2 linked regions of the Sorangium aterium genome follow. The protein of the gene in region 1 interacts with the protein of each later gene in a pairwise test. Links are inferred from orthologs where the notes say so. Each region holds a gene or a part of one and is shown on either strand. Other genes may lie near its edges.

Region 1 (7,569 bases):
CATAGGACCACACGAAGAAGAGGGCGACCCTGGAGCCGAGCAGCCCGCCGAGGGCCTCCATGTCCCAGCCCTCCGAGGTGATGAAATAGAGATTGTGGTGCGGATAGAACCTGCCCTCGTCATAGACCACCTCGTTGGAGCCCGCGATGTCGGGGACGAGCAGCTTCGGGGCGGCGGTCAGCCCCGGATAGACGCGATCGATGGTGCGGAACCAGCCAGCGCCGCCCCGCCGGGCGATGTAGCGCCTCCTGATCTCGGCCTCGTGCGCGTGCAGGTACCCGGAGAGCCTCGGGTACTCCTCTAGATTGACCACCTTGCCGTCGGATCCGAAAGGATTGATGACGAACCGCCTTGCGTCGCGGATGCGGCCGTCCTCGATATCGTCTCGCATGACGAGCGGCACGAGGCGATCTCGCTCGATATCCACCTCTTCGCCGACGATGTAGATCCTGTCGCTCCCGGTGGCGACGCCGATGCCGACGCGGGTCCCGCCGACCTCCTCGATGGGCGCGAACCGCGCCTCGAGCGCGCGCAGGGCCTCGAGGTGCTCTGGCGAGCCGAGCACCCACGGGTCGTCGCCCTCGAACCAGGAAGCGTACTCCGACACGGCGACGCCGGAGCCGCGCTCGGCCGCGCCCGCCTCACCGCGCCCCTCCGCGCGTTGAAGAGCGGCGGAGGCGGCCTCGCACTCCTCCGGCGAGGCGGTGCGCAGCGTCGCGACAGGGACGCTCCCCGTCTTGCCGGGCGACACGGCGAATATCGACGGGTAGGCGACGACCTCGGACTCGAAGGGAGAGGCGCCCCGCAGATCGACGTAGCACCGCACCTGGAACCACCTCGACAGCATCCGGCGGAGCGGCGCGCCGTACCGGTTGAGGGTCCAACGGTCGGCGCAGATGAAGGAGAGGACCCCGCCGGGCGCGAGGAGCTCGAGGCCGCGCTCGATGAACGCCACGTAGAGATCGGCGCGGTCGTAGAGCGACCTGTACCGGTGTCGATACTCCTCCTGGAGCTCGGGTGAGAGCTGTTCGATCCTGACATAGGGCGGGTTGCCGACCACCGCGTCGAACCGGCGTCCCTGGCTGGTGAGGAGGAAATCGCCGTGGGCGATCCAAGCCTCCGAGAGGCGCGTCGCGTCGGCGTGCGGCAGCCCGAGCCGCGCGAGTGCGCCGGCGACCGCGAGGCGCGCGCGGTCGACGTGATCTCGCTCGACGTCGTACGACCGGATCGCCGGCTCGATCTCGAGGAGGTCGCGATCGTGGCGGCGCGCCGACTGGATCAGCCGCTCGGCGGCGGGGACAAGGAACGCGCCGTGGCCGCAGGCTGGCTCGAGCAGCGACAGCGACGCGAGATCCCGGTCCGCGGTGTAGCCCGCGAGATCGAGGATGAGATTCACGACGTGGGGTTTGGTCAGCACCACGCCGTGGGCCTCGCCCGACGAGCGCTCGCCGTAATCGTAGGCGCTCTGCGGGAGCATGACCGTCAGATCGAGGGCTGTCTGCATTGGCGCCGCGACCATGGTAGCCGCGATCGGCGCGCGCGGGCGACGCTCCACGGCAGCGCTCGCCGCGCGGTCGCTGCGCCCGAGGCCGCGGCCGGCCGCCTTGCGCCGGGCCTCTTCCCCGCTCGCGTGCCGCCGTCGAGGCGCTTTCTGCTTGTCCTTCCGCTTCCGCGCTCGGGGCGAGGCGCGGATCGCGTTTCAGGGGGCGTCGCCATCGAATAGAGTAGAGTCGCCTCATGGCGTTCCCCCTGTCTGTCTGTCCCGCCAATCGCATCGCGGCGAGCGTCGCCCGCGGAGGCGCGGTGCAACCGCCGGCCGCCGGCCCGGACGCTCGGTCGAGCGAGGGGGTCACGTGATCCTCGGCATCGGCATCGACGTGTGCGGCATCGGACGCATGGAGGATGCGCTCGCGCGGTGGGGAGAGCGGTTCTGGGAGCGGGTGCTGTCCGAGCCGGAGCGCCGGTCACTCGCGCACCGCGTGGACCGGGCGACGGCCCTCGCGGGCCGCTTCGCCGCGAAGGAGGCCGTGGTGAAGGCGATGGCCGGCGCGCCGGGCGTCGGCTGGCACCACCTGGAGGTGCGCGGCGCGCCGCGCATGCCGCCGACGATGGCGCTCCACGGGCCGGCGCGCGCGCTCGCCGAGCGCATGGGCGTCCGGCGGGTCCACCTGTCAATCACGCATGACGCAGGCGTGGCGGCGGCGGTGGCTATCCTGGAAGGGGACGGCGAAAGCCGATCCCCGACCGAAGTGGACGACGACGGCGAGAGCCGATCCCCGACCGAAGCGGACGAGGGCGGCGAGAGCCGATCCCCGACCGAAGCGGACGAGGGCGGCGAGAGCCGATCCAGCCTGGACGACGAAGGGAAAGAGCGCTCGTGATTCCGGTCCTATCGCGCGCGCAGATGCGCGCCTTCGACAAACACGCGATCCACCAGTGCCACGTCCCCGGCGTTGTCCTCATGGAGAACGCCGGCCGCGGCGCCGCCGACGTGATCTCGGCGATCATCGAGGGGCGGAGCGCCGGGCAGCCCGGCGACGCCGCGCACCGCGCGCCGCACCTGCCCGCGTCCGGCCTCTCGCCCGCGCGGGCGTTCTGGCCGGCGACATTGCCCTCCGGGGCGGGTCTCCGGGGCCGCCCTGGGAGCGTCCCACCGCCGCCGAACGGCCGTCGCGACGCCGAGGAGGCCCGCGCCGCGCGCATCCGATCGTTCCCCGTGCGGCACGTCCCGAGCCCGGGGCAGCCCGCGACGTACCCGCTCCACGCCCGCGTCGTCGTCGTCTGCGGGGCTGGCAACAACGGCGGCGACGGCTTCGTCGTGGCGCGCCACCTCCTCGCCCGCGGCGCGGAGGTCCAGGTCTTCCTCGCCGCCCGGTCCGAGAAGGTCACCGGCGACAGCCGCATCAACCACGACGCGTACGTGGATCTCGGCGGCGCGCTGACCGAGCTCCCCCCGGGCGCGTCCCTCGCCCCGCTCGAGGTCGCGCTCGCGGAGGCCGACCTCGTCGTCGACGCGATCTTCGGCACGGGCCTGGACCGCCCCATCGAGGGCCACCTCGCCGGCGTCATCGGCGTCCTCAACACGGCGACCTGCCTCTGCATCGCGCTCGACGTGCCTTCGGGCCTCGACGCCGACAGCGGCGCGCCGCTCGGCGCCGCGGTGCAGGCCGACGAGACCGTCACCTTCGGCCACCTCAAGATCGGCCTGCTCACGCCCGAGGGCGCGCGGCTCGCGGGCAACGTCCACGTCGTCGATCTCGGGGTCCCGGACCGGCCGATCCTCGCCCAGGTGGGATACGTCGCGGAGGTCCTCCGCAAGGAGACGATCGGCTCGTCGCTGCGCCCGCGCGAGGCGAGCGTCTACAAGCACCAGGCGGGCAACGTGCTCGTCATCGCCGGCTCGTCGGGCAAGCTCGGCGCCGCGCTGCTGACCGCGCGCGCGGCGATGCGGACGGGCGCGGGCCTCGTGACGATCTGCACCTGGGCCGACACGGCGCGCGCAATGGAGTCGCGCGTCGTGGAGCTGATGACGACCTCGATCGATCCGGCCCGCATCGCGGCGTCGCTCGACGGCGCGCTCGCCGGGCGGCGGGCGGTCGCCATCGGCCCGGGCCTCGGCCTCGACGAGCGGGCGCGGGCCGCCGTGGATCACGTCGTGCTCGGCTGGGACGGCCTGAAGGTCGTCGACGCGGACGCCCTGACCCACTTCGTGGGCCGCCCGGAGGCGCTCGCGACCGCGCGCGGGAGCCTCATCATGACGCCGCACTCCGGCGAGCTCGGGCGGCTCCTGGGCCGCAGCGCTCGGGCCGTCGAGGAGGACCGCTTCGGCGCGGTGCGCGAGGCCGTGGCGCTCACCCGGGCGATCGTCGTGCTGAAGGGGGCGCGCACGGTCATCGCGCTCCCGGACGGCCGCATGTTCATCTGCATGGCGGGCAACCCCGCGCTCGCCACCGCCGGCTCGGGCGACGTCCTGACCGGGATGATCGCGGCCCTCCTGTGCTCGATGGATCCTTCCGCCGCGGCGAGCGCCGGGGTGCTGATCCACGCGCTCGCCGGGGATGTGTGGCGCGCGCAGACGGGCAGCGATCGGGGGCTGCTCGCGGGCGAGATCGCCGAGCTGGTCCCGGGCCTGATCGCCGCGCTGGCCGCCGGGAGCGACCCGCTCTCGACGTGACGCGAGCGCCCGCTCCGCGGGACGCCCCGCCCGGCGCCCGCTCCGCCGGAAGCCCCGCCCGGCGCCTGCGCGGGTGGGGCCGCCGGGCCGGGCGCGCCGCGGGGCGGCTCGCCACCCTGGCGCGCCCGTTCTCCCTGCTGTCGATTTGACACGCGCGCGCGTGTCTCCGCCCGCGCCGTTCAGCGTGATTCGCGGCCTTCGCGAGGTCCGCGCGGTGGCACCTGCCTTGCCAGTGCCGGTACGACAGGAGGTCCCGCCATGCTCGTCCACGCCGCTCATGCCCCCGCCCGGTCCTCGAACCCAGCGCCGCCGTCGCCCGGCGCGACGCGCGCGCTCGGGCGCGGGCCGTCCTTCGGCGCGGCGCGGACGGCGCCAGGAGAGGGCTCGCGGGGAGCGGCCGACGAGCTGCTCCGGGGCCTTGTCGAAATGACACCGGAGCTCTTCGGCCGCGCGCTGCGGCTCTCCCGGACGCCCGCGACGGCCGAGGACCTCGTGCAGGACACGGTGGAGCGCGCGATCCGGTTTGCGGGGAGCTACGAGCCCGGGACCAACCTGCGGGCGTGGGTGCACCAGATCCTCTTCAGCGTCTTCATCACCCGCTGCCGCCGCAGCCGCCGCGAGCGCAACGCCCTCGACGTGCTCGCGAGCGACCCGTGCGCGTGGACCGCGCCGGAGCGCTGCGCCGACGTGCACGCCCTCTCGCCCGGCGTGCGGCGCGCGCTCGCGACGCTCCCGCCGACCTTCCGTGACACCCTGGTGCTCGTGGATCTCGAGGAGATGTCTTACAAGGACGCAGCGACGCGGCTGGGCGTCCCGGTCGGCACCGTCATGAGCCGCCTGCACCGCGGCCGGAAGCTGCTCGCCGAGGTGCTGCAGAGCGAAGCGCCGGGCGGCAAGACCGAGGCGAGGAGCGACGTGAAGGCCGCGGCGGCATGAGCGATCGCGGCGGCGATCTCCGTCGCCCGCGACCGGGCGTCGCGTCGCTCCTGCGCTGCGCCGATGCGGCCCGATTCGCCGCCGCAACGAGGGCTCTTTCGGCCGCCTGCGCGCCGCGCCTGCCTGCCGCGCTCGCGCGCTGCGCCTGCTTGCCGCGGTGATCTGCGCCCCCTACCATCGTCGTGCCACCGAGGAAGCGTTCCTCGCCAGGAGGCACCATGGCAACGACCGCGAGAGAGCCTCACGTCGTGATCGTCGGCGGAGGGTTCGGCGGCCTGAACGCGGCAAAGGCGCTCCGTGACGCGCCCGTCCGGGTCACCCTCATCGACAGGACCAATCATCACCTGTTCCAGCCGCTGCTCTATCAGGTGGCGACGGCCAGCCTCTCGCCGGCCGACATCGCGGTCCCGATCCGATCGGTCCTGTCGCGCCAGCGCAACGTCCGGGTCCTGCTCGGCGAGGTGACGGGCGTGGACCTCGCCGGCCGGCGCGTCTCCGTCGACGGCGACCCGCTGGACTACGACTTCCTGATCCTCGCGGTCGGCGCGACGAACAACTACTTTGGCCACGAGGAGTGGGCCCGGTTCGCGCCGGCGCTCAAGAACCTCGACGAGGCGCTCACCATCCGCGAGCGCATGCTGCTCGCCTTCGAGGCCGCCGAGCGCGAGGAGGACCCCGCAGCGCGGCGGCGGCTGCTCACGTTCGTCGTCATCGGCGGCGGCGCCACGGGCGTCGAGATGGCCGGCGCCTTCGCCGAGCTCGCGCGCTACATCCTCGCGCGCGACTTCCGCTCCCTCGACCCCTCGCTCTCGCGGGTGCTGCTCGTCGAGATCGGCGCCCGCATCCTCCAGGCCTTCCCGGAGAGCCTCTCTGCGAGCGCCGAGGAGCAGCTCACGTCCCTCGGGGTCGAGGTCATCAAGGGGCGCCGCTTCCGCCGCATCGACGAGCAGGGGGTGGAGTTCGAGGACGGCGAGCGCCTCCGCGCCGCGACCGTCATCTGGGCCGCGGGGGTCCGCGGCACCCCGCTCGCGCACGCGCTCGGCGTCGAGCTCGATCGCGTCGGCCGCGTGAAGGTCGGGCCGGACTGCTCCCTCCCCGGGCATCCGAACGTCTTCGCGATCGGCGACATGGCGATGCTCCGCGACCGGAACGGCGTCGACGTGCCCGGCCTCAGCCCTGCCGCGATCCAGGAGGGGCGCTTCGTCGCGCGCTGCATCCTCGGCGATCTCGAGGGCCGCCCGCGCGGGCAGTTCGCCTACCTCGACAAGGGGACGATGGCGACCATCGGCCGCTCGCGCGCCATCGCGAAGGTCGGGCGCCTGCAGATGTCGGGCACGCTGGCGTGGCTCGCCTGGCTGGCCGTCCACGTGCTGTTCCTTATCGGCTTCAGGAACCGCTTCACCGTCATGTTCGCGTGGATGTGGCAGTACATCACCTTCAAGCGCGGCGCCCGCCTCATCACCGGCCATACCTCGCCGGTGCTCCTGGCGGCGCCTGCGCCTTCGCTGCGTCGCCCGTCGGCCGCGAGTCCGGCGGCTGAGGCCGTCTCCAGCGGCCCCTGAGCGCGCCTTCCCCCGCTTGCTTGACGCGCGCCCTCCACCATGGCGGATACGCGTCCAGTGAAGGCACGCAGAGCCCAGACCCCCGCGCGATCGGCGGCTGCCGAGCCGCCGTCCCCACCCCCGCCCCCGGCGAGCGAGCCTGGCGGGGACGACCCGGCGTTCGACGAGGCGTCGGACCTCACGCCGGTCGTCGCCTCCAACCTGAAGCGGTTCCGGGCCGAGCGCGGCCTCTCGCTCGAGCGCCTGGCGAAGGCGTCCGGGGTGAGCCGGGCGATGCTCGGGCAGATCGAGCTGGGCCAGAGCACGCCGACCATCAACGTCCTCTGGAAGATCGCGCGCGCCCTCGGGGTCCCCTTCTCGGCGCTGATGAGCCAGGCGACCTCGCCCGTCACGACCGTCATGCAGTCCTCGCACGCGCGCATCCTGCGATCGCGCAACGGCGACTTCTCTTCCCGGGCGCTCTTCCCGATGGACCGGCCGCGCAACGTGGAGTTCTACGAGCTCCGCCTCGCGCCGCGCTCGGTCGAGCACGCCGACGCGCACGCGCCGGGCACCGCGGAGAACCTGATCGTCACCGAGGGCTCGGTGGAAATCACCGTGGCCGGCGAGCGGCGCCTGCTCGAGACCGGCGACGCCATCCTGTTCGAGGCCGACAGCCCGCACAGCTACCGCAACCCGGGCAGCGCAGAGGCCGTCATGTACCTCGTCATGACCTACGGCTCGCGCGGGTAGGTAGGTAGCTCGGCCGCATTTCCGGACCCCACCGGCCTCGTGTCCCTCCGGTATCCAAGACATGTCCTCCGTTATTTTGGCAGAACTCCCTTGCGTCCTCTGCTTTAGCGTGAGATATGTCCGTTATAACGGCGGTTACCCGCTGCGAGGAGCAAGGAGGCGGAG
Region 2 (7,304 bases), on another replicon or contig:
CGCGTCGTCGTGACGGCGGCGCGGTGGAACCTGGAAGGGCCGAGCATGGCGGCCCCCGTATTGAAGGGATGCTGCCCCTCCGTCAACCCGCTCGGCGCGAGCCTGGCAACCCGCTCGGCGCGAGCCTGGCAACCCGCTCGGCGCGAGCCTGGCAACCCGCTCGGCGCGAGCCTGGCAACCCGCACCGCAAACGAGCGCTACGAGCGGACGATCCCGGCGCCGGGCGCGCCCGCGCGTCCCGGCCAGGCGGTGGAAGTTCGCGCAGAACGTGCCTGAACCCCCGCGATCGCGACTACTATGCGCACGCAGAGCCCATGTCGAAAATCCTTCACATCGAGGACGACCCCGCGAACCGCCTGCTCGTCCGCAAGCTGCTCCAGAACGCGGGCTACGAGGTCCTAGAGGCCGCCGACGGGCTCGAAGGGGTACGTCTCGCCTGTACGCAGCACCCCGACCTCGTCCTCGTCGACCTGAACATCCCGGGCCTCGATGGATTCGAGGTCACCCTGCGCCTGCGCGGCGAGGCGTCGCTCGCCGGCGTCCCCATCGTGGCGATCACCGCCGAGGGCGACCGGGACACGAGCCTCGCCGTCGGCTGTGACGGCTTCCTCCAGAAGCCGATCGACGCGCGCTCCTTCCCGTCGATCATCGCCCGGTACCTCAGCGGCGCGCGCGAGGAGCTCCCCGCGTCCCAGGGGCCGCTCCGGCTGCGCGAGCAGAGCCAGCGCATCGTCGCCCACCTGGAGCAGAAGGTGGCCGAGCTCTCGCGCGCCAACGCCCGGCTCCGCGAGCTCGACGCCGCGCGCACCGAGTTCTACCGCAACATCTCCCACGAGCTCGCGACCCCGATGACCCCGATCGTCGGGTACGTGAAGCTGCTCGCCGACGAGGAGCTGGGCCCGCTCAACAAGGCGCAGAAGAAGGCGCTCCTCGCGATGGAGGACTGCGTCCGCAGGCTCCGCTCGCTCATCGACAACCTCCTCGACGTCACCGGCATCGAGACGGGCCGGATGCGCTTCATGCACTCCGAGTACGACTTCCTCGACACCACGCGGCGCGCCCTCGCCCAGGTCGCCGACCGCTTCGCCGAGGGGAAGGTCCAGCTCGTCGAGGAGCTGCCGCGCGGCCCGCTCCCCGCGTGGGGCGACGCGGGCCGCCTGCAGCGGGCGATGATCCAGCTGTTCGAGAACGCGGCGAAGTTCACGCCGGCCGGCGGCACCGCGGGCGTGCGGGTCATCGTGCTCCAGTCGGGGCACTACGAGCTCTGCGTCGCCGACACCGGGCCCGGGGTCAAGGCGGACCGCCAGTCGCGCATCTTCGAGCCGTTCTACCAGGTCGACGGCTCGGCCACGCGCGCCTACGGCGGCGTCGGCGTCGGGCTCGCGATCGCGCGGCGCACCGCCCGGGGGCTCGGCGGCGACGTGCGCGTCGCGTCTCCCAGCAACGAGATCATCGAGGGGGAGACGCTGACCGGGGCCGCGTTCTACCTGACGGTCGCCCGGCGAGCGCCCTTCCAGGACGATGGCAGCTCCCCCGGCCGGCTCGGCCCGCCCTCGTCGCCGCCCACCGATCCCTCGTCGTCCATCTGATGCACCCAGCCGCTCGCGCCATCTACCTCGACTGGAACGCGACGACGCCGCCGCACCCCGAGGTCCTGGCGGCGATGCAGGCCGCGGCCGAGGTGGCCTGGGCCAACCCCGCGAGCGTCCACGGACCGGGGCGTCGGGCGCGCGCGTTCATCGAGCAGGCGCGCGAGGCGGTCGCCCGGCTGACGGGCTTCGACGCGCGCGACGTGGTCCTCACCTCGGGCGGCACCGAGGCCAACAACCTCGCGCTCTGCCACGCGTTCGACGAGCGATCCGGGGCGCTCGTCGTCTCGCGGATCGAGCACCCGTCGGTGACCCGCGCCGCCGAGGCGCTCGCCGGCCGCGGCGTGCACGTCGCGTGGATCGATCCCGAGCCGTCCGGCCGGGTCGCGCCGGAGGCGATCGCTGCCGCCGTGGATCGAGCGGCGGCCGTCGCGCCCGTGCGGCTCGTGAGCCTCCAGGCGGTGAACCACGAGACGGGGGTCATCCAGCCGATCGCCGAGGCAGCGGCGATCGTCCACGCCCGCGGGGCGCGCCTTCACGTGGACGCCGTCCAGGCCGTGGGACGCCTCCCGCCGGAGGCGTGGGCCGGGGCGGATCTCGCGTCGGTCGCGGCCCACAAGCTCCGCGGGCCGAAGGGGATCGGCGCCCTCGCGGTCCGGCCGGGCATCCGGCTCCGCCCCGTCCTGCTCGGAGGCGCGCAGGAGCGCGGGCTGCGGCCCGGGACGCAGGACCCGCTCGCGGCGGCCGGCTTCGCCGTTGCCGCGCGGCGCGCGATCGGCGGTCCTGCCCGCTACGCAGCGCTCGCCCCGCTCCGCGATCGCCTCGAGGCCGAGCTCGTCGAGATCGGGCGCGCGGCGGGCGCCGCGCCGATCCGCAACGGGGACGGCGACCGCGCCCCCCACGTCACGAACCTCTCCTGGCCCGGCTGGCGCGGCGACGAGCTCTGCGCCGCGCTCGACCTCGAGGGCGTCGCCGTGTCCAGCGGCTCGGCCTGCAGCGCCGGGACCGCCGAGCCTTCCCCGGTCGTCACGGCGATGCTCGGACCAGAGCGCGCGGCGTCCGCCGTGCGCTTCTCGATCGGCGAGGACACGACCGAGGCCGACCTCGTCGAGGCCACGCGCCGCGTGGCCCGCGTGCTCTCCCGCCTGCGATCGCTTCGAGCTGGAAGCTGAGCCGATCCCGTCGCTTACCGGGAACCCGTCGATTCTTGAACCATCCCTCGAGCCATTCCGGATTAGCGCGCAGAGAAGGATGAGTCCACAGGGGTATCTATTCGTAGCGATTGAGCTTTTTGAGGGGGCTGTGGATTCTTTAGGTCGATCCATTGAATGGATCGAATCGGTCGTCTTGCTGTGAACCTGTTCAGCGTTCGACGAGGTGCTCGATTTTGCTTCAGGTTTCGTTTGTATCTGTTCGAATTTATTGTCAATTTTGTTGATGTAAAGGGGCGGCCTACGGCGCTGCCCGACGAGCTCGCGGCGCGCGATCACGCTGGCTCCGAATGCATCGATCGAGGGGCGTCCAGGTCAGCCCTCGGGTGAGCTCGCGCTCGACGTGCAGCGCTGCCAAGCGACGTCACGGCGCGCGAGCGCCCGGGTCACCTTCACCTGGAGGCGCCTCGCGAGAGGCCGAGCTTGCTGTCCGAACTACGCGCTCGATGCGCGGCGCTGCCGGACGACTTCGTAGAGCGCTATCGCCCCTGCGACCGAGGCGTTCAGCGAGGCGATGGGGCCGGTCATGGGGAGCCGGGCGACGTGCTGGCAGACGCGGCGGACCGAGCGGCGCGTGCCCTTGTCCTCGGCGCCGATGACGATCGCGACAGGGCCTGTCAGGGGCAGCTCGCCGAGCTCCACCGGACCCTGGGCATCGAGCGCTATCGCGGCGACGCCTCGGGCGGCGAGCGCCTCCAGGGCGTCGGGCAACGAGGGGACGCGGCACAGCCTCGCGTGCTCGATCGCGCCCGCGGACGCCCGGAAGGTCGCCGGGGTGAGCGGCGCCGAGCTGTGCTCGGGCCACAGGATGGCCCGGGCGCCCAGGGCGACGGCGCTGCGGATCACAGCGCCGAAGTTCTGCGGGTCCATGACGCCGTCGAGCGCCACCGTGATCGTGCCGGCGCCGGGCTGGCCCTCCTCGACGACCGGGATCTCGTCGACACCGACGATCCGGAGCTCGGGCGCCGAGGCCACGGCCCCCTGGTGGCGGCCGCCGGCGCTGCGGCGATCGAGCTCGTTGCGGGGCGCGCGCTCGGTCGGGATGCCCTGGCCCTCCGCGAGGCGCGCGAGCGCGTCGAGCTTCGGGCCGCCGTCGCGTTGGACGAGGACCCACCCGACCCGCGCGCCGTGCGCGCGGATCGCCTCACGAACCGGCTGGAGACCGTAGACGAGGCGGCTCACGTCAGCGCGGGGGGTGGAGCGTGTGCGCGATCTCCTGGACGATCGAGCGCGCCGTGGCGAGCGGATCGGCCGCGTCGCGGATCGGGCGGCCGACCACGAGGAGATCTGCGCCGGCCGAGATCGCGGCCGAGGGGGTGGCGATGCGCTTCTGATCATCGCCTTGCGCGCCGCCCGCGCCTGGGCCGAGGCGGATGCCCGGCGTCACGATGAGCTCGCCCCGCCCGAGCGCCTCCCGCAGCGCGGGCACCTCGTGCGGCGAGGCGACGAAGCCGTGGACGCCGGCGCCGCGCGCGAGCTGCGCCAGCCGGACCACGTGCTCGGACGCGCTGCCCTGCACGCCCTGCGCGGCGAGATCGCCGTCGTCGAGCGACGTGAGCACGGTGACGGCGAGCAGGATCATGTCCTGAGAGCGCGCCGCCTCGAGGGCCGCGCGCCTCAGCATCTCGGCGCCGCCGGCCGCGTGCACCGTCAGGTACCGGACCCCGAGCGCGGCGGCGCCCGCCACCGCCCGCGCCACCGTCTCGGGGATGTCGTGCAGCTTCAGATCGAGGAAGACGTCGAGCCCGAGCGACTTGCCGAACTCGACCGCCCTCGGCCCCTCGCGGACGAACAGCTCCAGACCGACCTTGAGCACGCCGATCGAGGGGGCGATGCGGGTCGCCGCCGCCCTGGCGTCGTCGAGGTTCGCGTAGTCGAGCGGGAAGACGAGCCTGCGGCGCGCCTCGTCGAGCGAACCGCTGCCGAGGCTCGTTCTCTGCCTGACGGAGCTGAAGTTGACCATGCGGGGACCCCGTTCCGCGTCAGAGGCAGCTGCAGAGCGGATCGCCAGGCGCACAGTTGCAGGGCGCCTTGGTGCCGCCGCCGCTCGCCGGCGCGCCGCCCGCGGCCGGGCGTCCACCGCCGCCGCGGCGCAGCTGCTCCTGCTTCTGCTGCTCGGCCTCGAGCTGCTTCTGCAGGGCGAGGCGCGTCGCCTCGTCCTTGGCGGTCGCGAGCTGATCGCGCAGCCCGGCCATCTTGCCTTCGGACTCCTTGAACTGCGCCTCGAGGCGCTTGTTCGCCTCCTCGAGCTCGCGGGCCCTCGCGGCCTCGGCCTGGATGCGCGCCTCGTTCTTCTGCGCCGAGTCGACGGCGACGACCGTGACGATGCCGATCACCAGCACGCTCGCGATGGCGCCGCCGATGAGGAGCTTGCGCAGCTTCTTCTTCCCTTCGTCCTGCTGCAGCGCAGCGAGCGAGCGCTCGTGGTGCTGCTGCGCGGCCATCGCCTCGAGCCGCGCCTTCTGCTCGGCCTCGACGCGCGCCTTCTCGATCTCGGCCTGCCGGATCGCCTCGAGCCGCGCCGCCTCCTCGCGGGACCGGCGCTCCTCGTTGCGACGGCGCTCCTCCTCGGTGCGGATGCGATGCTCCTCGGCATCGCGCGCGGCGCGCTCCGCCTCGACGCGCGCCTTCTCGGCGGCGGCGGCGGCGGCGGCCTTCTGGGCCTCTTCGCTCTTGATGCGATCCTCCTCGAGGTTCATCAGCTCCTTGAGCGAGAACAGGACCGAGCTTTCCTTCTGTTCCGACATGACCTCGTGGCTCCTTCGATCGAGCGCGTGCGGTTTGGCTACCAAGGGGCGGTGCGGGGACCTGCAGGTCGCCCTCGGAGGGCCACCGAGCAGGACGATTCTGACCCGCAGAGCGGCTTTGACGCAATTATTCGCGAACGCCACGACCCTCGTGATGTCGAGGCGCCGCGGAGCCGCCAGCCAGAGTATCGCCGTGGTGCACCGCAGGTACCAGCGGAAATCGCTGCGCTCCGTCCCTTCCACCTCACCTCCACGTCGGTCACGTCGGTCACGTCGGTCACGTCGGTCACGTCGGGCGCCCTCGGTCCTCCTTGGCTCACCTCCGTTCCCCCCGTCGTCGCCGCGCGCCTGCGCCGCCAGACGAACTGGTCCGTCGTGGAGGGCGCCCAGGGCATCACCGAAGAAGGGGCCGCCCGACGGAGGGCACCGTCGCTCACAACGGCCCCGTTGGATTCTCGGTGGCTCTCCGGTAGCGTCGCGCGCCCATGGCGAAGCTCATCAAGGCGCACATCACCGGTACGGTCTGGAAGATCGAGGTCAAGCCGGGCGACGAGGTCGAAGAGGGGACCGTCGTCGTCATCCTCGAGTCCATGAAGATGGAGATGCCCGTCGAGGCCGAGGAAGAGGGGACGGTCGAGGAGATCCTCGTCACCGAGGGGGCTGCCGTCACGGAAGGTGCCCCGCTGGTCAGGCTGGCCTGATCGGCTGTCAGGGCCGGCGGGGGCCCGACCGTCCACGGACGTACATCGCGCTCACGCCCGGGTCATCCGCTCGGCGCGTGGGGCGCGGTCGCGCGGCGCCGCTCCCTCTCAGGACGCGCGCGCCGCTCACTCGCGCCAGAAGAACTTCCAGGGGTTGTGCTTGAGGTCTCGCGCGAGCTCCTGCAGGTCGTCGAACAGCTGCTCATCCATCACGAGCGCGCCGACCGTCCCCTTGCCGCGCTTGACGTGGGCGAGGACCTCCTGGGCGTCGGCGGTCGCAGCCCTCGCCCTGCCCGCGATCTCGGCGATGTCGTCGAGCGTCTTCCGGATCTTGACCTGCTCCGTCTCCCCGCCGACCGTGGTCGAGAGCCGGCGCGCGTTCGCCAGCGTCTCGCGCGCGTCCGCCATGAGCGGCGGCAGATCGCGCGCGGCCGTCCCCGTCAGCTGATCGGTGTTCGCGAGGATGCGGTCGATCTGCGGGTTGTTCACGTACCGCTGCCGGGCGTCCTTCACGAGATCGGTGCCGTCGACGCTCATCTGCTCGACGTTCTCGGCGATGCGATCGAGCCGATCCTGGTTTCTGTGCATGAAGTCGCCGGTGCCCTTCAGCGTCTTCCGGAGCCCGTCGAACGCCTCCCCGACCTCTTCGCGGTGCTCGCGCATCGCGGAGACCGTCGCGTGCAGGAGCTCGTAGCCCTCGGCGAGGAGCATGTCGAGGCGCGGCGGATCGAGCCCCCGGACGACAGCGTTCGGCGGGATCACCGGCCGATCGGTCGAGCCGGGCTCGATCGCCAGGAACTGCTCGCCGAGCACGCCCTGCGTGGTGACGTAGAACGTGGCGTTGTCGTGGATGCTCTGCTGGTAGCGTTCCTCGAGGCGCAGCTGGATCCGCACGAGCGGCTCGCGCTTGCCGTCCTTGCCGAGCTTGCCGCCGCTGAAGTGGATCTCGCTCAGCTTGCCGACCTCCACGCCGGCGATCTTCACCGGCGCCCCGGTCTGAAGGCCGCCCGGGTTGTCGAACTCGACGTAGATCGAGTACTTCGGCTGGAAGTTGAC

What was found. The genes of interacting proteins can lie anywhere in the genome.
Region 2: the proteins of POL72_RS21800 (region 1) and POL72_RS29625 interact in binary tests that used the Escherichia coli proteins (3 or more experiments, as listed by UniProt). The link is inferred for Sorangium aterium from one-to-one orthologs.

What each region holds. Positions count from the first base shown.
Region 1 is NZ_JAQNDK010000002.1:1,791,927-1,799,495, forward strand. What follows is about bases 1,791-4,775. They hold POL72_RS21800 (NAD(P)H-hydrate dehydratase), read left to right. Parts: upstream 1,791-2,377; coding sequence 2,378-4,174; downstream 4,175-4,775. Other genes in these bases: acpS (holo-ACP synthase), read left to right, coding at 1,854-2,381; POL72_RS21805 (RNA polymerase sigma factor), read left to right, coding at 4,433-4,775. Also shown: POL72_RS21790 (Eco57I restriction-modification methylase domain-containing protein), read right to left, coding at 1-1,504; more of POL72_RS21805, read left to right, coding at 4,776-5,110; POL72_RS21810 (NAD(P)/FAD-dependent oxidoreductase), read left to right, coding at 5,329-6,672; POL72_RS21815 (helix-turn-helix domain-containing protein), read left to right, coding at 6,730-7,404. UniProt on the Escherichia coli protein: Bifunctional enzyme that catalyzes the epimerization of the S- and R-forms of NAD(P)HX and the dehydration of the S-form of NAD(P)HX at the expense of ADP, which is converted to AMP.
Region 2 is NZ_JAQNDK010000003.1:1,434,807-1,442,110, reverse strand. Bases 2,110-4,829 are described here. They hold POL72_RS29625 (TrmH family RNA methyltransferase), read right to left. Parts: upstream 3,983-4,829; coding sequence 3,236-3,982; downstream 2,110-3,235. Other genes in these bases: POL72_RS29615 (hypothetical protein), read right to left, coding at 4,783-4,829; pyrF (orotidine-5'-phosphate decarboxylase), read right to left, coding at 3,984-4,763; POL72_RS29630 (cysteine desulfurase family protein), read left to right, coding at 2,110-2,761. Also shown: POL72_RS29635 (hybrid sensor histidine kinase/response regulator), read left to right, coding at 315-1,589; more of POL72_RS29630, read left to right, coding at 1,589-2,109; more of POL72_RS29615, read right to left, coding at 4,830-5,547; POL72_RS29610 (biotin/lipoyl-binding carrier protein), read left to right, coding at 6,033-6,248; POL72_RS29605 (MlaD family protein), read right to left, coding at 6,375-7,304. UniProt on the Escherichia coli protein: Specifically methylates the ribose of guanosine 2251 in 23S rRNA.